Regions from separate parts of the Streptomyces sp. BRA346 genome, predicted to be linked through region 1. Evidence: riboswitches for the same ligand, from Rfam matches in the RefSeq annotation. Region 1 holds a riboswitch; each other region holds the start of a gene.

Region 1 (5,943 bases):
GTCGGCGGAATTCATCGGAATTGCGCTCGACGAGCTTGGGATTGCAGTCTTCGAGGAATTCGACATCCTTGCGATACGTCATCCCCCGACTCACCTGTCTTCCGGCGCGACGTACTGACCCAGTTCCAGGAGGGCGTTCATGAGGCCTTCCGCGACGTCTCCGTCGAAGTCGACATAGCTGCTGCCGGTTTCCCGAAGGCGAGTGGAGAGTGCGGCGAGCAGCGTCGTCAGGTCCTGGTACTGGTCGTTCGCGAAGCGGGCGAACCGGTCGGCTTTGGCCGCCACGTCAGGATGGGCACGTGGCGCTCGTGCCATGGTGCAGAGGTCGCCGTCAGGACGCCCTTCATAGAGCAGCCCCGCCATCTCGATCAGCAGATTCGAACTGCCGTTGATGGAAGTGTTGTCGATAGAGAAGCCGTCCCCTTTGTGCCCCATGTGCCCCCCTCGGTGATTCAGTGTTATGTGAACCGAGCCAGACCAATGTTCCGTCGGCGACAGGGGATGTCAACGACGACACGGCCGCGCTCCGGAAGGAGTGCGGCCGTGTCGGGAAGCGAGGGGGTATGCCCCCGGAGACGGTCAGAAGTCGTCGTCGAAGGAGACCGAGCCCTCGACCGCGACCTGGTAGGCCGAGGCGCGGCGTTCGAAGAAGTTGGTCAGCTCCTGGACGTCCTGGAGCTCCATGAAGGAGAACGGGTTCTCCGAGCCGAAGACCGCGGGGAAGCCGAGGCGGGCCAGGCGCTGGTCGGCGACGCACTCCAGGTAGGCGCGCATCGATTCGGTGTTCATACCCGGCAGGCCGTCGCCGCAGAGGTCGTGGGCGAACTGGAGCTCCGCCTGGACGGCCTCCTTCAGCATGTCGGTGACCTGGCGCTCCAGCTCGTCGTCGAAGAGGTCGGGCTCCTCCTCGCGAACGGTGTCCACGACGGAGAAGGCGAACTCCATGTGCATGGACTCGTCGCGGAACACCCAGTTGGTGCCGGTCGCGAGGCCGTGGAGGAGGCCGCGCGAGCGGAACCAGTAGACGTAGGCGAAGGCGCCGTAGAAGAAGAGGCCCTCGATGCAGGCCGCGAAGCAGATCAGGTTGAGCAGGAAGCGGCGGCGGTCGGCCTTGGTCTCCAGGCGGTCGATCTTCTCCACCGAGTCCATCCAGCGGAAACAGAATTCCGCCTTCTCCCGGATGGAGGGGATGTTCTCGACCGCCGCGAAGGACGCCGCGCGATCGTCCGGATCGGGCAGGTAGGTGTCCAGCAGGGTCAGATAGAACTGGACGTGCACGGCCTCCTCGAAGAGCTGCCGCGACAGATACAGCCGCGCCTCGGGGGAGTTGATGTGCTTGTAGAGCGTCAGCACCAGGTTGTTGGACACGATCGAGTCGCCGGTCGCGAAGAACGCCACCAGTCGGCTGATCATGTGCTGCTCACCGGGGGACAGCTTGGCGAGGTCGGCGACGTCCGAGTGGAGGTCGACCTCTTCCACGGTCCAGGTGTTCTTGATCGCGTCCCGGTAGCGGTCGTAGAACTGCGGGTACCGCATCGGCCGCAGGGTCAGCTCGAAGCCCGGGTCGAGCAGGTTCTTGGCGTGATCCGTCGCGGTGTTCGCGGTGGTCATCTCGGATGCGGTGGGCATTACTGGCAGGCCTCGCAGGACTCGGGGTTTTCCAGGGAGCAGGCGACCGCGTCGGCCTCGGCGGGCGTCTGCTGGGCGGGGACGGGGGCGGGGACGGTGGCCGTGGCGGCGCCACCGCGGGCGCTCTGGGCGATCCGGGTCGCCGGGCGGGAGCGCAGGTAGTAGGTGGTCTTGATGCCGCGCTTCCAGGCGTACGCGTACATCGAGCTGAGCTTGCCGATGGTCGGCGCCGCCATGAAGAGGTTCAGCGACTGGCTCTGGTCGAGGTACGGGGTGCGGGCCGCCGCCATGTCGATCAGGGCGCGCTGCGGGATCTCCCACGCGGTGCGGTACAGGTCGCGGACGTCCCTGGGCACCCAGGAGAGGTCCTGGACCGAGCCGTTGGCCTCGCGCAGCGCGTCACGGGTCTGGGCGTCCCATATGCCGAGCTTCTTCAGGTCGTTCACCAGGTAGTTGTTGACCTGGAGGAACTCACCGCTGAGGGTTTCGCGCTTGAAGAGGTTGGAGACCTGCGGCTCGATGCACTCGTACACGCCCGCGATGGAGGCGATGGTGGCGGTCGGCGCGATCGCCAGCAGCAGCGAGTTCCGCATGCCGGTCGTCGCCATCCGGGTGCGCAGCGCCTCCCAGCGCTCGGGCCAGGCGGCCTGCGCGCCGGTGTAGTGGTCCGGGTGGAGCACGCCGCGCGCGGTGCGGGTCTCGGCCCAGGCCGGGTGCGGGCCGTGGCGCTCGGCGAGGTCGCAGGACGCCTCGTACGCGGCGAGCATGATGCGCTCGGAGATCCGGGTGGAGAGCGCCTGCGCCTCGGGCGAGTCGAACGGCAGCCGCAGCCGGAAGAAGACGTCCTGGAGGCCCATCAGGCCGAGCCCCACCGGCCGCCAGCGGGAGTTGGAGGCCCCGGCCTCTTCCGTGGGGTAGAAGTTGATGTCCACCACGCGGTCGAGGAAGGTCACGGCGGTGCGGACGGTGCGGTCCAGCCGCTCCCAGTCCATCACCTCTTCCCCGTCGCCGACGTCTTTGCCCAGGTGGGCGGCGAGGTTGACCGAGCCGAGGTTGCAGACGGCCGTCTCGCCGTCGTCGGTGACCTCCAGGATCTCGGTGCACAGGTTGGAGGAGTGGACGACCCGGCCCGCCTCGGCGGTCTGGTTGGCGGTGCGGTTGGCGGCGTCCTTGAACGTCATCCAGCCGTTGCCGGTCTGCGCGAGGGTGCGCATCATCCGGGCGTACAGCTGGCGGGCCGGTACCTGCTTGAGCGCCTTTCCTTCGGCCTCGGCCTTGCGGTACGCGGCCTCGAACTCCTCGCCCCACAGGTCGACCAGCTCGGGCGCGTCCACGGGCGAGAACAGCGACCAGTCGGCGTCCGCCTCGACCCGGCGCATGAACTCGTCGGGGATCCAGTGCGCGATGTTGAGGTTGTGGGTGCGGCGGGCCTCTTCGCCCGTGTTGTCCCGCAGCTCCAGGAACTCCTCGATGTCCGCGTGCCAGGTCTCCAGGTAGACGCAGGCCGCGCCCTTGCGCCGGCCGCCCTGGTTGACGGCCGCCACCGAGGCGTCGAGCGTGCGCAGGAACGGCACGATGCCGTTGGAGTGCCCGTTGGTGCCGCGGATCAGCGAACCGCGGGCGCGGATGCGGGAGTACGACAGACCGATGCCGCCCGCGTGCTTCGACAGCCGTGCCACCTGGTGGTAGCGGTTGTAGATCGAGTCCAGCTCGTCCAGCGGTGAGTCCAGCAGATAGCAGGAGGACATCTGCGGGTGCCGGGTGCCGGAGTTGAACAGCGTGGGGGAGCTGGGCAGGTACGACAGCGTGCTCGTCATCCGGTACAGCTCGGCGACGTCGTCCAGCGCCCGCTCGGTGAGGTCCTCGGCGAGCCCGCAGGCCACCCGCAGCAGGAAGTGCTGCGGGGTCTCGATCACCTGACGGGTGATCGGGTGGCGGAGCAGATAGCGGCTGTGCAGGGTGCGCAGCCCGAAGTAGCCGAAGCGGTCGTCGGCGCCGTCGGCCAGCGCCCGGTCGACCAGCGCGTCCAGCCGGGCGGCGTGGGCGGTCACGAACTCGGCGGTGGAGTCGGCGATCAGGCCCTCGCGGTGGCCCACGGCGACGGACGCGGAGAAGGAGTCCGCGCCCTGCCCGGCCGCCTCCTCGGCGATCGCGCGGGTCAGCAGCCGCGCGGCGAGCTTGGAGTACTCCGGCTCCTCGCCGATGAGTCCGGCCGCCGCCTCGGTCGCCAGGGAGCGCAACTCCGCCTCGTCCGAACCGGGATGGCGGCCGCGCAGGGCGGCGGCCGCGACCTTGCCGGGGTCGGTGGCGGGCAGGTCGGCGGTGAGCCCGGTGAGGGTCCGCAACAAGGCGGTCCCGGGCGCGTCGGCCGCTGCCGGAGTTTCCGCTGCCTCTGAAACCGGGTCGGCGGGCGCGATGGTCACTGAAGTGTTCTCCCTCGCTCGGCTGGGGCCTGCGAAGGCAGTGCGCGATGGCCGCTCACGGGCATGCCGATTCCGCTTCACGGCACACCACGCAGCGTCCATCGGCCCAACCCGCGAGGCCCGGACGTATGCAGACGGCCGTCGGCAGGTCATCGGACTCACGGGTACGCAAAAGCGCACACGTACACCGTTGCGGGACAGTTCCGGATTCGCGCCGGATTCCCCTGCGGCGACAGCGGAGACGAGCATACATCTTGTGTCGTGCTGCGCACGCGCCCCCAGATGTTGTGTCGTCAGCTGGGTGGATTCGTATGGATGTGCTAGTCGCGGCGGGCTTTGGCCGCGCCGGAATCCCAGGGAAAACTAGCTCGCCGGACCGCTCGTCCGCCATTCGTCCAGGGCACGGGCGAGGCGGTCGCGGTAGCCCGCGTAGCCGTCCTCGTACGCGCCGCGAAGCTCGCTCCGCGGCTCGACCGTACGGGACGCGGAGCGCCACCGGGACGCGTCCACGGGGTCGCCGAGCGACCGCCACGCGACCGCGACCGCGCCCCGCGCGCCGACCTCCGGCTCGTCCGGAATGACCACCGGGCGGCCGATGACGTTCGCGAAAATCTCCGTCCAGGCGGCGGACCGCACCCCTCCGCCGCACAGCGCGAGCCGCCCCGAGAGCCCGGCCGCCTCCAGGCAGTGGCGGGCCGCGTAGGCGATGGCCTCGCACACGGCCCGTACGGTGTCGGCGCGGGTGGTGGCGAGGGTGAGGCCGTCCAACCGCCCCTGGGCTGCGGGCTCCACGAACGGGGCGCGCTCCCCGGCGCCGGACAGGAAGGGCAGCGCGGTCACGCCGTTCGCGCCCGGCGGACTGCCGTCGAGCAGGGCGTCGAGTTCGGTGGTGGACGTGCCTGTGAGATCGAGCACCCACTCCAGAGCGGCCGTGCCGACCATCGCGGGCATCGCGCGCAGCCAGCGCTCCGGGTCGGGGGTGCACAGCCACATTCCGGCCGGATCGGCCGAAGCGTCCACCGCCGCGCGGTCGGTGAGCACCTGGCAGGCCAGCGTGGTGCCGACGATGAGCAGTCCGTCGCCCACGTCCCGCACCCCGCTGCCGATGGCGCACGCCGGAAGGTCGTACGGGCCGGAGACCACGGGCAGTCCGGGCGGCAGTCCGGTCAGCCGGGCCCCCTCGTCGTCCAGCGCGAGGACGGTGCCGGGCGCGGCGGGGTCCGGCAGCAGCCGGGCGTGGCCGGACAGACCGCAGCGTTCCAGGGCGTCCGGCACATACGTACGAGTGGTGACGTCGAGGAACGGCAGGGACGCGTCGGAGGCGTCCACGGTGATGGCGCCGGTCAGCCGCTGGGCCACCGCGTCCACGCAGTATCCCGCGACCGCCGCCCGCTCCAGCGACTCCGGCTCGTGCTCGGCCAGCCAGTGCAGCAGCGGCGCGTGGCAGCCCGGGAACAGCCCGGAGCCGGTGAGCGCGTAGAGGGCTTCGAGCGTGCCGTCGGCGCGCCAGCGGGCGATGGTCCCGCCGCCCCGGCCGTCCAGCCAGGAGATCGGCGGGCGCACCGCCCGGCCCGCCTCGTCGCGCAGCCACAGCCCGTCGCCCTGGCCGGTGAGCGCGAGCGCGGCGGGCGGGCCGGGGAGCGCCGCGGCCACCTCGCGCACCACCTCGGCGACCGTGCGCAGCACGTCCTCCAGGTCCTGTTCGACCCGGCCGCCGGGCAGGCGGTCCAGTCGGCTGGGGCGGGCCGCGGAGGCGCGCGCGACCCCGTCGCGGCCGAAGGCCACGGCCTTGGTGACGGAAGTGCCGACATCCACTCCGATGATCATGCGCATGCCCTGCTTCCCTTCGGAACCTCGGCGCTCCATCACATGAGTGATGCTAGATTTAACA
Region 2 (5,943 bases), on a different contig from region 1:
CGCCGCCTCCGTGTAGAACTCCTCCATCGCGCCCCGGTAGCCGCCCGGATGGTCGGTGCCCTCCGTGGTGACCGGGTAGACCAGCCGCTCCTCGATGTGGTCGGGCCGTAGATGCCGCTCGGCGATGGAACGGGCGATGCTGCGGCCGTGCCGGGCGCTGTGGTAAGCGACCACGTCGGCCCCGGCGATGACCTCCACCGCCCGTACCGTCATCAGGGACGGATCGCCGGGGCCGAGGCCCACGCCGTACAGCCGGCCCTTCGCCGCGGGCGTCGCCTGTCGCTGCTGCTCGCTCACTCTTCCTCGCTCGCTATCGCGTTGATCGCGGCCGCGGCGATGGCACTGCCGCCGCGTCGGCCGCGCACCACCAGATGGTGGGGCGCCGCCGGATGCCCGGCCAGCGCCTCCTTGGACTCGGCGGCGCCGATGAACCCGACCGGTACGCCGATGACGGCGGCCGGGCGCGGCGCGCCCTGCTCGATCATCTCCAGCAGCCGGAACAGCGCCGTGGGCGCGTTGCCGACCGCCACGACCGACCCCTCCAGCCGGTCCCGCCACAGCTCCAGCGCGGCGGCGCTGCGCGTCGTGCCCATGCGCCGCGCCAACTCCGGTACGGCGGGGTCGGACAGCGTGCACACCACGTCGTTGTCGGCGGGCAGCCGCTTGCGGGTGACGCCGCTGGCGACCATCTGCGCGTCGCAGAGCACGGGCGCACCGGCGCGCAGCGCCTCCCGGGCCCGCGTCACCACCTCGGGCGTGTACGCGAGGTCCTTGACCAGGTCGACCATGCCGCACGCGTGGATCATCCGCACGACGACCTGGCTGACGTCGGCGGGGAGGCCGCCCAGGTCCGCCTCGGCGCGGATGGTGGCAAAGGAGGCGCGGTAGATGGCCGCCCCGTCCTTCTCGTAGTCGAACACTGTGTCCTCGATCATGTCGTTGATCATGCCGTTCCGCGGGCCGTCGCCACGGCGTCGGCCAATTGCTCTGCTGCCACGTCTGTCACGCCGTCGTCTGTCGCGCCGTCCGGCTCGCGCGTGTCGCGCACGGTGAGCCGGTAGTCCGTATCGGACGTGGCCAGCGCGTCCACCCAGCGGCCGCCGGGGTGCCCGCAGCGCCGCTCGCAGCCGGAGAAGTACACCGGTGGCGTGTCGCCGGAACCCTGCGGCGTGTCGGCGGAGCGGGGGGCGCCCGCCACCGCGCGCGCCGCGTGGGCGCGCACATCGGCCAGGGACTTGGCGCAGCCCGGCCGTCCCGTGCACGCGCCGACCCCGACCCACGGGGAGCCATGATCGGTCACCAGCCCCGCGTCGGCCGCCTCCCGCGCCGCGGCCGCCACGCCGTCCGCGGTGAACCCCGGGAGCACCACGCCGCGCCAGGGTGTCACACGCAGCTCACCCGACCCGCCCCGGGAGGCGAGCCCGGCGAGCAGCCGCCACTGCGCCGCGCCGACCCGGCCCAGGGGAACGAGGACCGACACGGCGTGGCGCCCGTCCGGCCCGGACACGACGCCCGGCGCGGGCGGCGCGCCGGGCGCCAAGTCCCGGCCGGTCCGTCCGATACGTACGGCTTCGACGCCCGCGTCCGCGAGCCGCGCCGCCAAGCCGTCGGCGGTCACGGCGTGTTGCGCGGGCAGTTCGCGCACCCGCCACGCCCGCGTGCCGCTCGCCCGGACCCGGGCCAGGAACTCCGCGGCGGCCAGCGCGGCGGCACGCGGCGCGTCCCGCCCCCGCACCTCCAGCGCAGTCCCGTCGGCCTCGGCCCCGGGCCCCACCCGCAGCACCGCTCCGCCGTCCCGCGTTGCGATCAATGTCACATCCGCGCCGAGTGCGGCGACATCGCCCCGGCCGTCGTCCATCGCGAACAGGAAACGACCCGACAAGCCGGACAACTCTTCCCATGTCCCGGCGCACAGAGCGGCGTCCAACTCCCGTGCCCACGCGGTGACATCGCCGTATCCGGCGCCGTCGAGGCCGCCCAGCGGGGACGCCACGATGTTGCGCACCCGGTCGAACCGGTCGGAGGGGAGCAGCCCGGCGGCCCGCAGCGCCGCCGCCAGCTCGCCGCCGCACGCCGCGTCCAGGCCGCGGACCTGGAGATTGCCCCGTGAGGTGAGGTCCAGCCGACCGTCCCCCAGCTCCTCGCTCGCCCCTGCCAGCGCCCGCGCCTGACCGGCCGTCAGCAGGCCGCCCGGTATCCGGACGCGGGCCAGGGAACCGTCGTCCGCCGGGTGCAGCCGCAGTGCGCCGGGGCAGGCGTCATCGCGTCCGCGCGCCCTCGGCGAGGGCGCTTCATCCGCAGGTGGGATGGTTGTCGGGGGGAGGGACATGGCGGCGAGCATACCGACGTCCGGTCGGCCCGCACTGTCCCGTGCCAGGTCAGCAACGCCTACTATGCTCTGCGGCGGGCCGTCTGGCCCGCCGGACGCTCAAGACGGCGTTCAAGACGCACAAGACGGCGTCAAGGGGAGGAAACCGGTGCGAATCCGGTGCGGTCCCGCCACTGTGAGCACGGCAGCCCGCCGTGCGAGCCAGGAACTCCCGCCGTCTTCCAACCCGCCCGGGGCGCGGACCCCGAGGAAGGCGCTGAGCCATGATCCTGCTGCTGTCGACGTCCGACACCGACCTGCTCAGTGCCCGTGCGGCCACGGGCCCGGTGCCGTACCGCCTCGCCAACCCGGCGCGGCTCGCGCTCGACGATCTGCCCGGGCTCCTCGACGGTGTCGACCTCGTCGTCGTGCGGCTGCTCGGTGGCATCCGCGCCTGGGAGGACGGCCTCGAAACCCTGCTCGCGGGCGACCTGCCCGTCGTCGTCCTGACCGGTGAACAGGCCCCTGACGCCCAGCTCATGGAGGCGTCCACGGTCCCCGTGGGGATCGCCGCCGAGGCGCACGCCTACCTCGCGCACGGCGGGCCCGCCAACCTGGGCCAGCTGGCCCGGTTCCTGTCCGACACCGTGCTGCTCACCGGCCACGGCTTCGAACCGCCCGCCACCGCCCCCACCTGGGGGCCGCTGGAGCGCACCGCGCGCGAGGACGTCACCGGCCCGACGATCGCCGTGCTCTACTACCGCGCCCACCACATGAGCGGCAACACCGCCTTCGTGGAGGCGCTGTGCCAGGCCGTCGAGGACGCCGGGGCCCGCCCGCTGCCGCTGTTCGTCGCCTCTCTCCGGTCTCCCGAGGCCGAGCTGATCGAGGCGCTCGGCGCGGCCGACGCCGTCGTCACCACCGTGCTCGCCGCGGGCGGCACCCGCCCCGCCGAGGCGTCGGCGGGCGGCGACGACGAGGCGTGGGACGCGGGCGCGCTCGCCGCGCTCGACGTCCCCGTGCTCCAGGCGCTGTGCCTGACCTCGCCACGCAGCGCGTGGGAGGAGAACGACGAGGGTCTGTCGCCGCTGGACGCCGCGACCCAGGTCGCCGTCCCGGAGTTCGACGGACGGCTGATCACCGTGCCGTTCTCCTTCAAGGAGGTCGACGAGGACGGCCTGCCGGTCTACGCCCCCGACCCCGAGCGCGCCGCGCGTGTCGCCGGAATCGCGGTACGACACGCCCGGCTCCGGCACATACCGGCGGCCGACAAGCGCCTCGCGCTCGTCCTGTCCGCCTACCCCACCAAGCACTCCCGGATCGGCAACGCGGTCGGCCTCGACACCCCCGCCAGCGCCGTCGCCCTGCTGCGCCGACTGCGCGCCGAAGGGTACGACTTCGGCCCCGAGGAGGGCGAGGGCGCGCTTCCGGGCCTGGCCTCCGGCGTCGGCGACGATCTGATCTACGCCCTCATCGAGGCGGGCGGCCACGACCAGGACTGGCTCACCGAGGAGCAGCTGGCCAAGAACCCGGTCCGCATCCCCGCCGCCGACTACCGCCGCTGGTACGCCACGCTGCCGCAGGAGCTGCGCGACGCGGTCGAGGAGCACTGGGGCCCGCCGCCCGGCGAGATGTTCGTGGACACCAGCCGCGACCCCGACGGCGAGATCGTCCTCGCCGCGCTGCGCCACGGCAACCTCCTGGTCGTCATCCAGCCGCCGCGCGGCTTCGGTGAGAACCCCATCGCCATCTACCACGACCCCGACCTGCCGCCCTCGCACCACTACCTGGCCGCTTACCGCTGGATGGCGACCCCCGAGGCCGACGGCGGCTTCGGCGCCGACGCCATGGTGCACCTGGGCAAGCACGGCAACCTGGAGTGGCTGCCCGGCAAGAACGCGGGCCTGTCCGCCGCCTGCGGACCCGACGCCGCGCTCGGCGACCTGCCGCTGATCTACCCCTTCCTGGTCAACGACCCCGGCGAGGGCACCCAGGCCAAGCGGCGCGTCCACGCCACCCTGGTCGACCACCTCGTACCGCCGATGGCCCGCGCCGACTCCTACGGCGACATCGCCCGGCTGGAACAGCTGCTGGACGAGTACGCCGCCATCTCCGCGATGGACCCGGCGAAGCTCCCCGCCATCCGCGCCCAGATCTGGACCCTGATCCAGGCCGCCCGGCTCGACCACGACCTGGGTCTTGAGGAGCGGCCCGACGACGAGGGCTTCGACGACTTCCTGCTGCACGTCGACGGCTGGCTGTGCGAGGTCAAGGACGCCCAGATCCGCGACGGTCTGCACATCCTCGGCGGCGCGCCCACCGGACCCGAGCGCGTCAACCTCGTCCTCGCCATCCTGCGGGCCCGCCAGATCTGGGGCGGTACTTCGGCGCTCCCCGGGCTGCGCGAGGCGCTGGGCCTGGACGAGTCGGCCGCCACCCGCACCGGCGCGGACGAGGCCGAGGAGCGCGCCCGCGCCCTCGTCCAGGCGATGGAGGACGCCGACTGGGCCCCGGAGGCCGCCGAGAAGGCCGCCCTGGAGCTGCCCGAGGCCCAGCGCCCCGGCGTCACCGCGATCCTGGAGTTCGCCGCCCGCGAGGTCGTGCCGCGCCTGGCCGCCACGACCGACGAGATCGACCACACCGTCCACGCCCTGAGCGGCGGCTTCGTGCCCGCAGGGCCGTCCGGCTCGCCGCTGCGGGGCCTGGTCAACGTCCTGCCGACCGGCCGCAACTTCTACTCCGTCGACCCCAAGGCCGTGCCCAGCCGCCTGGCCTGGGAGACCGGCCAGGCGCTCGCCGACTCGCTGCTGGAGCGCTACCGCGCCGACAACGACGGCCAGTACCCGCGGTCGGTCGGCCTGTCGCTGTGGGGGACGAGCGCCATGCGCACCTCCGGCGACGACGTGGCCGAGGCGCTGGCGCTGATGGGCATCCGCCCGGTGTGGGACGACGCCTCGCGGCGCGTGACGGGACTCGAACCCGTACCCGCCGACCAGTTGGGCCGCCCGCGCGTCGATGTCACGCTGCGCATCAGCGGCTTCTTCCGCGACGCCTTCCCGCACGTCGTCGGGCTGCTGGACGACGCCGTACGGCTCGCCGCGTCCCTGGACGAGGCCGACGACGTCAACTACGTGCGCGCCCACACCCGCGCCGACCTCGCCGAGCACGGCGACGAGCGCCGCGCCACCACCCGCATCTTCGGCTCCCGGCCGGGGACGTACGGCGCGGGGCTGCTCCAGCTCATCGACAGCCGCGACTGGCGCACCGACGCCGACCTCGCCGAGGTCTACACGGTGTGGGGCGGCTACGCCTACGGCCGCGGACTGGAGGGCCGCCCGGCGCGCGAGGAGATGGAGAGCGCGTACCGCAGGATCGCGGTCGCCGCGAAGAACACCGACACGCGCGAGCACGACATCGCCGACTCGGACGACTACTTCCAGTACCACGGCGGCATGGTCGCCACCGTGCGCGCCCTGAAGGGCACCGCCCCGGCCGCGTACATCGGCGACTCCACCCGCCCCGAGACGGTGCGCACCCGCACCCTGCACGAGGAGACCTCGCGGGTCTTCCGGGCCCGGGTGGTCAACCCGCGCTGGATCGAGGCGATGCGCCGGCACGGCTACAAGGGCGCGTTC
Region 3 (5,943 bases), on a different contig from region 1:
TTCTCACACCCGTGTGCCCGTGTCACCGTGAAGCCCGCCTCAGTTCATCTTCCGTTCACCCAGTTTCCTTACGTTCACCGTGCACTGACAGCCCTCCGAACTGATTGACCGGGTGTATGGAACACATCACGCTTCTCATCGGGATCGTGATCGTCACGGCCTTGGTGTTCGACTTCACGAACGGCTTCCACGACACGGCCAACGCCATGGCCACCACCATCTCCACCGGAGCGCTCGGTCCCCGGGTCGCGGTGGCGATGTCGGCAGTCCTCAACCTCGTCGGCGCCTTCCTGTCCGTGGAGGTCGCCAAGACCATCTCCGGCGGAATCATCGACGAGGGCTCCGGCATCCAGCCCGAAGTAATCTTCGCGGGGCTCGTCGGCGCGATCCTCTGGAACCTGGTGACCTGGCTGGCCGGTCTCCCGTCCAGTTCCTCGCACGCCCTCTTCGGCGGCCTCATCGGCGCCACCGTGGTCTCCGTCGGCATGGACGGGGTCAACGGCGACGCGATCGTCATGAAGGTCCTCATCCCGGCCGTGGCCGCGCCGGTCGTGGCGGGCATCGCCACGGTGGCCGCCACCCGGCTCACGTACCGGCTGGCCCACAACCGGGCCGCGGAGGACACCGCGAAGGGCTACCGCGCCGGGCAGATCGCCTCGGCCGCTCTGGTCTCCCTGGCGCACGGCACCAACGACGCCCAGAAGACGATGGGCGTCATCACCCTCGCGCTGGTCACCGGCGGCGTCATCGCGCCGGACGCCGACCCGCCCATGTGGGTGATCGTCTCCGCCGGTCTCGCGATCGCGCTCGGCACCTACCTGGGTGGCTGGCGCATCATCCGGACCATGGGCAAGGGCATCACGGACATCCAGCCGCCGCAGGGCTTCGCCGCCCAGACCGGCGCCGCGACCGTCATCCTGGCCTCGTCCCACATCGGCTTCGCGCTGTCCACCACGCAGGTCTGCTCGGGTGCCGTCATGGGTGCGGGCGTCGGCCGCAAGGGCGGTGTGGTGCGCTGGTCGACCGCGGGCCGCATGGTCGCCGCGTGGGCGCTGACCCTGCCGGCCGCCGGTCTGGTGGCCGCCGCCGCGGCACTGCTGGCCGACCAGGGCAACGGGGGCATCGCCGCGGTCGCCGTCCTCGCGGTGGTGGGCTGCGGTGTCATCTGGGTGCTGTCGCGCCGCAAGCCGGTGGACGCCACCAACGTCAACGAGCCGGGTGCGGATTCCGCCGAGCCGGTCGGTGTCGTCACCGCCGCCGTGCGGTCGGTGGCCCCGCCGCCCGCCGGAAAGAACACGTCGGCCTCTTCTGACGGCACCGGCGGCACGGATGCCGCAGACGCCTCGAAGAACACCTCGGACTCGACGTCCACCGGGGACGCCTCGTCCGAATCCGCCCCGACCCCCGCCACCGCGGGATCCCGTTCCACCAGCTGACAGGGAGCACACGCAATGCACATCGACTGGGCGGCCCTCGGCCAGGTCTTCGGCGTCAGCCTCGCGGTGACGGTCGGCGTCGTAGGGGTCTTCACCCTGGGCATCATCGGCACCTCCCGTACGGCGCAGCCGCAGCCCCAGGCCGCCGCGGGCGGCGCGTCCCCGGTTGCGCGCACCGGCGCGTACGCCTGTTTCGCGCTGTGCGCCGCGGTGGTGGCGTACGGCATCTATCTGATCGTGGCCTGAAACCAACGGAGGCCACGCAAGCCGCGGGGCGGTGGGCGCTGTTCGGCGCCCACCGCCCCGCGGTCGTTCCCACGGGGGCCCTGTGGATCTCGGCACACTCTGGCATCGCAGGTCAAATGCGAGTTGACGGCCATTCGCGCCCCATGGTGGACTTCCCGAGCCAAACGGCGGCAGGAGAGGAAGCCGGTGAGAATCCGGCGCGGTCCCGCCACTGTCACCGGGGAGCGCTCTCCCCTCACCGCAAGGGGTCACGGCCGTCCGTACGCCAGGAGGGCTGGAAGACCGGGAGAGCCGCGGATCCGGGAGCCAGGAGACTCTCACCGCCGGTCACGTCGAGCCAGGGCGCGGACCCTGAGTGAGGACATACCGCCATGCCCGGCACTGCCACGCCGTCAGCTCCCCCTGTTCGTGTGCCCCGCCGCAGAGGCATGACGGCGGTCTGAAGGATGCGTGCCGACCACGCCTCGTACGCGTGCGGCGCCGCACTCGGCTTCCTCGGCGACCTCGCCGTAGGCGATCCGCGCCGCGGCCATCCGGTGGCCGCGTTCGGACGCGCCGCCGCGGCCGTCGAGCGACGGCTGTGGCGCGATCACCGCGGTTCCGGGGCCCTGCACACCGCGCTGTGCGCGGGCGGCGCGGCCGCCGGTGCCGCGCTGCTGGCGCGTACCGTACGCGGCTTCACGGGCCGCCGCCGTACGACGGCCGATGCCGCGCTGACCGCCGCCGCCACCTGGGCCGTGCTGGGCGGCACCTCGCTGGTGCGGGAGGCCCGGGCCATCGGTGACGCGCTGGCCGCCGGGGACGTCGACGCCGCGCGGGAGCGGCTGCCGCATCTGTGCGGACGCGATCCGCAGGCGCTGGACGCGCAGCAGATCGCGCGGGCGATCGTCGAGTCGGTGGCCGAGAACACCTCGGACGCGGTGGTGGGCGCGCTGGTGTGGGGGGCCGTGGCCGGGGTGCCGGGGCTCGTCGGCTTCCGCGCCGTCAACACCCTGGACGCCATGGTGGGCCACAAGTCGGCCCGCTACCGCCGGTTCGGCTGGGCCGCGGCCCGGCTGGACGACGTCGCGGGCTGGCCCGGCGCCCGGCTCACCGCCGCCCTGGCCGCCCTCGCCGGGCCCGATCCGCGCGGCGCGTGGCGCGCCTGGCGCGAGGACGGCGGACGCCACCCGAGCCCCAACGCGGGCCCGGTGGAGGCGGCGTTCGCGGGCGCGCTGGGGGTCCGGCTGGGCGGGACGCTGGCGTACGCGGGCCGGGTCGAGCACCGCCCGGTGCTGAACCCGGGCGGCCGCCCCGTGGCGGCGGCCGACATTCCGCGGGCGATCCGCCTCTCGCGGCGGGTGTCGGCGCTCGCCCTGCTCGCCACCGTCGTGGCTCGCTCCGGAGCCGGTCGGGGCTCCGGAGCCGATCAGGAAGGGGTGAACCGATGACCCTGGGGGGCGGACTGCTCGTCGCGGGAACGACTTCGGACGCCGGGAAGAGCGTCGTCACCGCGGGCATATGCCGCTGGCTGGCGCGCAAAGGGCTCCGGGTCGCCCCGTTCAAGGCGCAGAACATGTCGCTCAACTCCTTCGTCACCCGGGAGGGCGCCGAGATCGGGCGCGCCCAGGCGATGCAGGCCGCGGCCGCGCGCGTCGAACCGAGCGCCCTGATGAACCCTGTCCTGCTGAAGCCGGGCAGCGACCGCAGCAGCCAGGTGGTGCTGCTCGGCAAGCCGGTGGGCGAGATGAGCGCGCGCGGCTACCACTCCGAGCGGCGGCGTGAAGGGCTGCTGGAGACCGTCACCGACTGCCTGAGCGAGCTGCGGCGCACCCATGACGCGGTGATCTGCGAGGGCGCGGGCAGCCCGGCCGAGATCAATCTGCGCCGCACCGACATCGTCAACCTCGGTCTCGCCCGGGCCGCGGGGCTGCCGGTCGTCGTGGTCGGCGACATCGACCGCGGCGGCGTCTTCGCGTCGTTCTTCGGTACGACCGCGCTGCTGTCCCGCGAGGACCAGCGGCACATCGCCGCCTATGTGGTGAACAAGTTCCGCGGTGATGTGAGCCTGCTGGAACCCGGTCTGGTCATGCTGCGCGACCTCACCGGACGGCCGACCGTGGGTGTGCTGCCGTACGCGCACGGCCTCGGCATCGACGAGGAGGACGGCCTGCGCGTCTCGCTGCGCGGCACGGTGCGCGAGAGCGTCGTCGCACCGCCGTACGGCGCGGACGTGCTGCGGGTCGCGGTGGCCGCCGTACCGCTGATGTCCAACTTCACCGACGTGGACGCGCTGGCCGCCGAGCCGGGCGTGGTCGTGCGCTTCGTGGACCGGCCGGAGGAGCTGGCCGACGCCGATCTGGTGGTGCTGCCGGGCACCCGGGGCACCGTGAAGGCGCTGGAGTGGCTGCGGACACGCGGTCTCGCCGACGCGATCGCGCGGCGGGCCGCGGAGGGGCGGCCGGTGCTCGGGATCTGCGGCGGCTTCCAGGCGCTGGGCCACGCGATCGAGGACGAGGTCGAGTCGAAGGCCGGGACGGTCGAGGGCCTCGGGCTGCTGCCCGTACGGGTCCGCTTCGCGGCCGAGAAGACCCTGGCCCGGCCGGTGGGCGAGGCACTGGGCGAGCCGGTGGCGGGCTACGAGATCCACCACGGGGTCGCCGAACTGCTCCACGGGGGCGACGAACCCTTCCTGGACGGCTGCCGGGTGGGCCCGGTGTGGGGCACCCACTGGCACGGCTCGCTGGAGAGCGACGGCTTCCGCCGTGCCTTCCTGCGGCGGGTCGCGGAGGCGGCGGGCCGGGCGTTCGTGCCCGCGCCGGACACCCGCTTCGGGGCGCTGCGCGAGGAGCAGCTCGACCGGCTGGGCGATCTGATCGAGGAGCACGCGGACACGGACGCGCTGCTGAGGCTCATCGAGGACGGCGTACCGGACGGGCTGCCCTTCGTGCCGCCCGGGGCGCCGGGAGGAACGGATTGAGCACGACGAGACGCGAGCCCGCACGCACCGACCGCGCACGCACCGTAGGAGGTTCCGAAGCATGACCACCGCTGCCTACCCGTTCACCGCGGTCGTCGGAATGGACGACATGCGGCTCGCCCTGCTCCTCAACGCCGTCTCGCCCGCCGTGGGCGGGGTGCTGGTGCGCGGCGAGAAGGGCACGGCCAAGTCGACGGCCGTGCGCGCGCTGTCCACGCTGCTGCCGCCGGTCGACGTCGTGCCCGGGTGCCGCTTCTCGTGCGATCCCGCCGCGCCCGACCCGGGCTGCCCGGACGGGCCGCACGAGACCGCCCCCGGGGACGCGCGCCCCGCGCGGATGGTGGAGCTTCCGGTCGGCGCGTCCGAGGACCGCCTCGTCGGGTCGCTGGACATCGAGCGGGCGCTGTCGGACGGGGTCAAGGCGTTCGAGCCGGGGCTGCTCGCGGACGCCCACCGCGGGGTGCTGTACGTCGACGAGGTCAACCTGCTGCACGACCACCTGATCGACCTGCTGCTCGACGCGGCCGCCATGGGCGCCTCCTATGTGGAGCGCGAGGGCGTCTCCGTACGGCACGCCGCGCGCTTCCTGCTGGTGGGCACCATGAACCCGGAGGAGGGCGAGCTGCGGCCGCAGCTGCTGGACCGCTTCGGGCTCACCGTCGAGGTCACGGCGTCGCGGGACACCGAGGAGCGGGTCGAGGTGGTGCGCCGAAGGCTGGCGTACGACGAGGACCCGGCCGGGTTCGCCGCGCGCTGGGCGCGCGAGGAGGGCGAGCTGCGGGACCGCATAGCGGCGGCGCGCGCCCTGCTGCCCGCCGTCCGGCTGGGCGACCGCGCGCTGCGGCAGATCGCCGCGGTGTGCGCGGCGTTCGAGGTGGACGGGATGCGCGCGGACATCGTGACGGCGCGTACGGCGACGGCGCTGGCCGCCTGGGCGGGCCGGACGGACGTACGGACCGAGGACGTACGGCAGGCCGCGCTCCTGTCGCTCCCCCACCGGCGTCGGCGGGCGCCGTTCGACGCGCCGGGGCTGGACGAGGACAAGCTGGACGAGGTGCTGCGGCAGTTCGAGGACGAGGAGCCGGAGTCCGAGCCCGAACCCTCTGATGCTGATGAGGGGCCCGATGACGACCCCGACGGGCCAGGCGGGGGCGGAGGGTCCGACGGCGGGGACGGCCCCGACGGGCCCGGCGGTGGCCGCCCGCAGGAGGGCGAGCAGGAGCAGGCGCCGCCGCCCGGCGGGCCCGAACCGTCCATCCCCGAGCAGCGGTCGCCCGAACCCGAGTCGTCCGCCGACGCCGC
Region 4 (5,943 bases), on a different contig from region 1:
ACCGGCCTTGAGGAGGACCGGGCCTTCCAGGGTGTCGGGCAGCGGATCGAGGTCGGGCAGCGCGGAGATGTTGGGGCCGCGCCGCAGCTGGACGCGGCGGGCCTCGTCCGGCGGCAGCGGCGGCTCCAGCATGGCGACGTTGACCGACGCCGGTGCGGGGACGTCCGGGGTGGGCGGGGCCGCGGACAGGCGGTCGGCCCAGTCGCGCGGGTCCGTGATGACGCCGGTCAGCGCGGAGGCCGTGGCGGTCTCCGGTGAGCACAGCCACACCGCGTCGTCCTCGGTGCCGGAGCGGCCGGGGAAGTTGCGCGGGAACGTACGCAGCGAATTGCGCCCCGCCGCGGGGGCCTGGCCCATGCCGATGCAGCCCAGACAGCCCGACTGATGGATGCGGCCACCGGCGGCGATCAGGTCGAACGTGGCACCCGAGCGCGTCAGGTCCTGGAGGATCTCGCGGGACGTCGGGTTGATGTCGAAGCTCACCTCGGGCGCCGTCTGCCGCCCCGCCACCATGGCCGCCGGGACGGCGAAGTCGCGGAAACCGGGGTTGGCGGAGGAGCCGAGGACCGCCTGCCCGATGGGCTCCCCGGCGGCCTCCCGGACCGGCACGACGTTGCCCGGGGAGGTGGGCCGTGCGATCAGCGGCTCCAGGGACGACAGGTCGATCTCCTCGTCGAGGTCGTAAGCGGCGTCCTCGTCCGCGACGATCTCCACGAAGTCCTCGCCCCGCCCCACCCCCGCCAGGAAGTCGCGCACCGCGCCGTCGGAGGGGAAGACGGTGGTGGTGGCGCCGAGTTCCGCCCCCATGTTCGCGATGACGTGCCGGTCCATGGCGGTGAGGGAGGCCAGGCCGGGCCCGTGGTACTCCAGTACGCGGTGGACGCCGCCCTGCACCCCGTGACGGCGCAGCATCTCCAGGATCACGTCCTTGGCGCTGACCCACGGCGGCAGTTCCCCGGTCAGCCGGATGCCCCAGATCGCCGGCATGGTGAGGTGGAGGGGCCGTCCGGCCATGGCGAGGGCGACTTCCAGGCCGCCGGTGCCGATGGCCAGCATGCCCAGGGAGCCGCCCGCGCAGGTGTGGGAGTCGGATCCGGCGAGCGTTCTGCCGGGGGCGCCGAAGTGCTGCATGTGCGTCGGGTGGGAGACCCCGTTGCCGGGCTTGGAGAACCACAGGCCGAAGCGGCGGGCGGCCGAGCGCAGGAAGAGGTGGTCCTCGGCGTTGCGCTCGTCGGCCTGGAGGATGTTGTGGTCGACGTACTGGACGCTGACCTGCGTACGGACCCGGTCCAGCGCCAGCGCCTCCAGCTCCTGCATCACCAGGGTGCCGGTGGCGTCCTGGGTGAGCGTCTGGTCCACGCGCAGCGCGATTTCCTCCCCCGGCCGCATGCTGCCGGACACGAGGTGGTCGCCGATCAGCCGCTGCGTCACGGTGCCGTGTGCGTGGCCATGGGGCAGACCCATAGCGGTACCGCCTTCCCGGTGTGGCGCTGCCGGACGGTCCGGGCGCCACCATGCGGGTTCCCGTTCCGCGGCCGCCATGCCGGGCCCCCCGGCACAGTCACCCGGACGGGCGCCCCGGGCCCGGCGTCAGCCGCCGTCCGCGTCCGCGGCGGCCGGGGCGGTGCGGACGGCCCAGCGCTGTTCGACCTTGGCGATCCGCCAGTAGGCCAGCGCCGCGGCCCACACCACGACGAACAGGCCGACGATGATGAACCCGACGTTGTCCAGGTTCAGCCCGGAGATCCAGCCGGTGACGGCGTCCCGCAGGGCGAGCTTGTCGTGGAGCACGCCCACCAGCTCGATGGTACCGATGAGGAAGGCCACCGCGATCGACAGGCCGGTGATGGCCAGGTTGTAGAAGACCTTGCGGACGGGGTTGGAGAACGCCCACTGGTAGGCGAAATTCATGAAGGTGCCGTCCAGGGTGTCGAACAGGCTCATCCCGGCGGCGAACAGCAGCGGCAGGCACAGGATGGCGTACCAGGGCAGTCCCGCGGCGGCGCCGCTCCCGGCCATCACCATCAGCGTAACCTCGGTGGCGGTGTCGAAGCCGAGCCCGAAGAGGAAGCCGAGCGGGTACATCTGGCCGGGCCGGGTGATGGACTTCGTGAAGCGGCCCAGGACACGGTTCATGAAGCCGCGCGAGTCCAGGTGCGCCTCCAGCTCCGACTCGTCGAACTGCCCGGCGCGCATCGCCCGGAACACCCGCAGGATGCCCAGCAGGGCGACCAGGTTGAGCGCGGCGATGAGGTAGAGGAAGGTCCCGGACACGGTGGTGCCGATGACCCCGAGGACCTGGTGGGTGCCCGAGTCCTCGTTCACCAGGGCGCCCGCCAGCTGCGTACCCCCGGCGACCAGCGCGGCCAGCAGCACCACGACGCTGGAGTGGCCGAGCGCGAACCAGAAGCCCACCGACACCGGCCGCTTGCCGTCGGCCATCAGCTTGCGGGTGGTGTTGTCGATGGCGGCGATGTGGTCGGCGTCGAAGGCGTGCCGCATGCCCAGGGTGTACGCGGTGATCCCGAGGCCGACGCCGAACGTCTTGGCGCCGACCTCGTAGTGCTGCGGCGTGACCACCAGGAAGAGCAGTCCGAAGGCGACGGCGTGCAGGGCGACGATCACCGCCAGCAGCCCGGCGGTCCGGACGGTGTCCTCGCGCCGCCATGCGAATGCGGTGGGCAGGGTCATGCGGTCACGCTCCAGCACCTCGTGGATCACTTCGTGAGATGCCGCGGCCGGTCTCCTGGCTGACGGGTCGACGCGACCGCCCCTGCCTTCCCGGCCGCGCGAGGCGGCCAGTGGCTCCGCGGCCCGGTCCTGCGGCCGCGGAACGGGACGAGAACTCCCCGATCACAGTGGCGAGGGCCGCTCCGGTTTCGCACCGGCTTCCCGAACACCACGGCGCGGCAACTGTAGGCGGCACCCCGCAAAACCGGCAAGTGCCGCACTTTCAGCAGCGGTCACGCACGTGCGGTTCGGCAGCGGTCACGCGCGCGAGGTGAGGATGCTGAGCGCGTTGGCCGCGACGATGGCGCCGATGCTCGCCCACTCGGTCCACCCCAGGCCCTGGCCGAGCAGGATCCATCCGACGACGGCGGCGAGGACCGGGTTGACGCTCATGAAGAGCCCGAAGGTCTGGGCGGGGACGCGGCGCAGCGTGAACAGGTCGGCGAGGTAGGGCACGGCGGAGGAGAGGACACCGGCCGCGATGGCGTAACCGGCCGCCCCCGGCGTCGGCGGGTGCTGCACGGCGATGACGATGCCCACGGGCAGGAACAGCACGGCGGAGACCGCCGCGGCCGCCGCCGACCCCTGCGCCCCGGGGACGCGGCGGCCGACGGTGCGGTTGAGCAGGATGTACGACGCCCAGCAGGCGGCGGCCAGCAGCCCGAGGCCGAGGCCCAGGTAGTCGGTGGAGGGCTGAGGACGCATCAGGGTGACCACTCCCGCCAGCGCGACCAGCGCGCAGCACGCGTCCGTGCGGCGGTGGGAGGCGGACAGGGCGATGGTGAGCGGGCCGAGGAACTCCAGGGTCACCGCGAGCCCGAGGCCGATGCGGTCGATGGCGCTGTACAGGGACAGGTTCATCGCGCCGAAGACCAGGGCCAGCAGCAGCACCGGCCACCACTGCTGCTTGGTGAAGGACCGCATGCGGGGGCGGCCGACGGCCAGCAGGACGATGGCGGCGACGTACTGGCGTACCGCGACGACACCGGAGGCCCCGAGCACGGGAAAGGCGAGGGAGCCGATCGCGGCGCCGGTCTGGTTGGACAGGCCGCTGCCGGCCATGGTGAGCACACCGGCCAGCGGGTGCCCGGCCGGTTTCCGGCCCGGGGCGTCTGGCAGGTCCGGACCGGCGCGGTGTGACGTGGCGGTCGGCTGGGCGGGAGCAGGAGCGGAAGCGGGGGCGTGGGCTGCGTCCATACCCTGATCGTGCGGTCGCGCGGCCGTTGCGCAAAATGCGTTGGACGACGTACCTATACGCTTGGGTTATGGATGTGGAGCTGCGGCAGTTGCGCTGTCTCGTCGCGATCGTGGACGAGGGCACCTTCACCGACGCCGCGATCGCGCTCGGGGTCTCCCAGGCGGCCGTGTCCCGCACGCTGGCCTCGCTCGAACGCGCCCTCGGGGTGCGCCTGTTGCGGCGTACCTCCCGGACGGTGACCCCGACCGGCACCGGGCTGCGGGTGGTGGCGCAGGCCCGGCGGGTGCTGGGCGAGGTGGACCACCTGGTGCGGGAGGCCACGTCTGGTCACACACGGCTGCGGATCGGTTACGCGTGGTCGGCGCTGGGCAGTCACACCCCCGCCTTCCAGCGCCGCTGGGCCGCCGCCCATCCGGAGACCGATCTGCACCTCGTCCGCGTCAACGCCACCACGGCCGGTCTGGCGGAAGGGGCCTGCGACCTGGCCGTGCTGCGCAGGCCGCTGGAGGACCAGCGTTTCGACTCCGCCATCGTGGGGCTGGAGCGGCGGCTGTGCGCGATGGCGGCGGACGACCCCCTGGCCCGGCGCCGCTCCATCAGGCTCGCCGACATCAGCGACCGCACGCTGCTGGTCGACCGGCGGACCGGCACCACCACCCCCGAGCTGTGGCCGCCCGGCTCCCGCCCGGACACCGAGGAGACGCACGACGTCGACGACTGGCTCAACCTGATCTCCACGGGCCGCTGCGTGGGGATGACGGCGGAGTCGACCGCGCACCAGTATCCGCGGCCCGGCATCGTGTACCGGCCCGTGCGCGACGCCGAGCCGATCGCGGTGCGGCTGGGCTGGTGGCGGGACGATCCGCACCCCGCGGGGCAGGCGGTGATCGAGCTGATCACCGCCCTGTACCGCACGGGGTGACCCCGTCGGTCTGCGCCTCAGTAGAAGTGCCGGCGTCCGGCGACCGCGTGACCGGTAGCGCCCAGGGCCCACAGGACCGCCCCGATGGCGAGAAGGACGATGCCGATCGTCCACAGAACGGCGATGCCGGTCAGCAGACCGATGATGAGGAGAATGATCCCGAGGACAATCATGGCGTCCTCCGATTTCACGAGAGTGCTCCACCTCCACTATCTGCCTCTTCCGCCTGCCGTGCCAACAGATCGCACCCCGCCGGGGGCATCCGGGCGCGGCTCGGGCATCGTGGCTCCCGACGTGTTCACCAGGAACCGTGAGGAGTCATCGATGACGACAGCCGAGTCCAGCGAGTCGGCGACCGGGACCGCCGGGCCCGTGGTGCGCGCCGCCGCCGGTGCGGTGCGCGGCCGCCGGGAGGGCGGTCTGGCCGTGTTCCGCGGCATCCCGTTCGCCGAGCCGCCGGTGGGGGACGCGCGGTTTCAGGCGCCGCGCCCCGTGCGCTCCTGGGAGGGGACGCGGGACGCGTACGTCTTCGGGCCGCCGCCCCCGCAGGAGTCGGGGTTCGTGGGCCGCGCCGGGGTCCTGGAGGCGCCGACGGGCGACGACTGGCTGACGGTCAACGTGTGGACGCCCGAGCCGGACCCGGCCGCCCGCCGCCCCGTGATGGTGTGGCTCTACGGCGGCGCCTACAAGCTCGGCCACTCCGGCAGCCCCGGCTACGACGCCCGGCGCATCGCCCGTGACGGCGACGTCGTCGTGGTCACCCTCAACTACCGGGTCGGTATCGAGGGCTTCGCCCACATCGACGGGGCGCCCGCCAACCGCGGCCTGCTCGACCAGGTCGCGGCCCTGGAATGGGTGCGGGAGAACATCGCGGCGTTCGGCGGCGACCCCGGCCGGGTCACCGTCTTCGGGGAGTCGGCCGGAGCCGGATCGGTGGCCTCGCTGCTGGCCATGCCGAGCGCGGCGGGGCTGTTCCGGCGCGCCATCGCGCAGAGCGTGCCGGGCACGTACTTCTCCGCCGAGCTGGCCCGGGACATCGCGGGCGCGCTCGCCGCCGAGGCGGGTCGGCGGCCGACGGCCGCCGACCTGTCCA

The links. A riboswitch is a leader RNA that binds a small molecule or an ion and turns the genes downstream of it on or off. The one in region 1 is predicted to bind cobalamin.
Region 2: it holds a riboswitch for cobalamin, as region 1 does, so the genes downstream of both, cobN (cobaltochelatase subunit CobN) here and LCH29_RS17335 (ribonucleoside-diphosphate reductase subunit alpha) in region 1, are expected to answer to the same signal.
Region 3: it holds a riboswitch for cobalamin, as region 1 does, so the genes downstream of both, LCH29_RS11820 (cobalamin biosynthesis protein) here and LCH29_RS17335 (ribonucleoside-diphosphate reductase subunit alpha) in region 1, are expected to answer to the same signal.
Region 4: it holds a riboswitch for cobalamin, as region 1 does, so the genes downstream of both, LCH29_RS02315 (HoxN/HupN/NixA family nickel/cobalt transporter) here and LCH29_RS17335 (ribonucleoside-diphosphate reductase subunit alpha) in region 1, are expected to answer to the same signal.

Annotation. Positions count from the first base shown of each region.
Region 1 covers NZ_JAIWIH010000012.1:211,957-217,899, forward strand. Annotated here, with positions in the region: gene LCH29_RS17320 (hypothetical protein) at 1-82, opposite strand, end outside; gene LCH29_RS17325 (hypothetical protein) at 91-435, opposite strand; gene LCH29_RS17330 (ribonucleotide-diphosphate reductase subunit beta) at 580-1,611, opposite strand; gene LCH29_RS17335 (ribonucleoside-diphosphate reductase subunit alpha) at 1,629-4,052, opposite strand; cobalamin riboswitch at 4,179-4,301, opposite strand; gene LCH29_RS17340 (FGGY family carbohydrate kinase) at 4,416-5,885, opposite strand.
Region 2 covers NZ_JAIWIH010000015.1:147,266-153,208, forward strand. Annotated here, with positions in the region: gene LCH29_RS19940 (precorrin-2 C(20)-methyltransferase) at 1-297, opposite strand, end outside; gene LCH29_RS19945 (precorrin-8X methylmutase) at 294-935, opposite strand; gene cobG (precorrin-3B synthase) at 944-2,329, opposite strand; cobalamin riboswitch at 2,439-2,562, shown strand; gene cobN (cobaltochelatase subunit CobN) at 2,593-5,943, shown strand, end outside.
Region 3 covers NZ_JAIWIH010000006.1:439,554-445,496, reverse strand. Annotated here, with positions in the region: gene LCH29_RS11830 (inorganic phosphate transporter) at 117-1,436, shown strand; gene LCH29_RS11825 (hypothetical protein) at 1,452-1,682, shown strand; cobalamin riboswitch at 1,813-2,018, shown strand; gene LCH29_RS11820 (cobalamin biosynthesis protein) at 2,129-3,112, shown strand; gene LCH29_RS11815 (cobyric acid synthase) at 3,109-4,641, shown strand; gene LCH29_RS11810 (putative cobaltochelatase) at 4,703-5,943, shown strand, end outside.
Region 4 covers NZ_JAIWIH010000002.1:135,205-141,147, reverse strand. Annotated here, with positions in the region: gene LCH29_RS02320 (aconitate hydratase) at 1-1,464, opposite strand, end outside; gene LCH29_RS02315 (HoxN/HupN/NixA family nickel/cobalt transporter) at 1,591-2,691, opposite strand; cobalamin riboswitch at 2,720-2,919, opposite strand; gene LCH29_RS02310 (EamA family transporter) at 2,989-3,927, opposite strand; gene LCH29_RS02305 (LysR family transcriptional regulator) at 3,996-4,850, shown strand; gene LCH29_RS02300 (DUF6131 family protein) at 4,868-5,023, opposite strand; gene LCH29_RS02295 (carboxylesterase/lipase family protein) at 5,175-5,943, shown strand, end outside.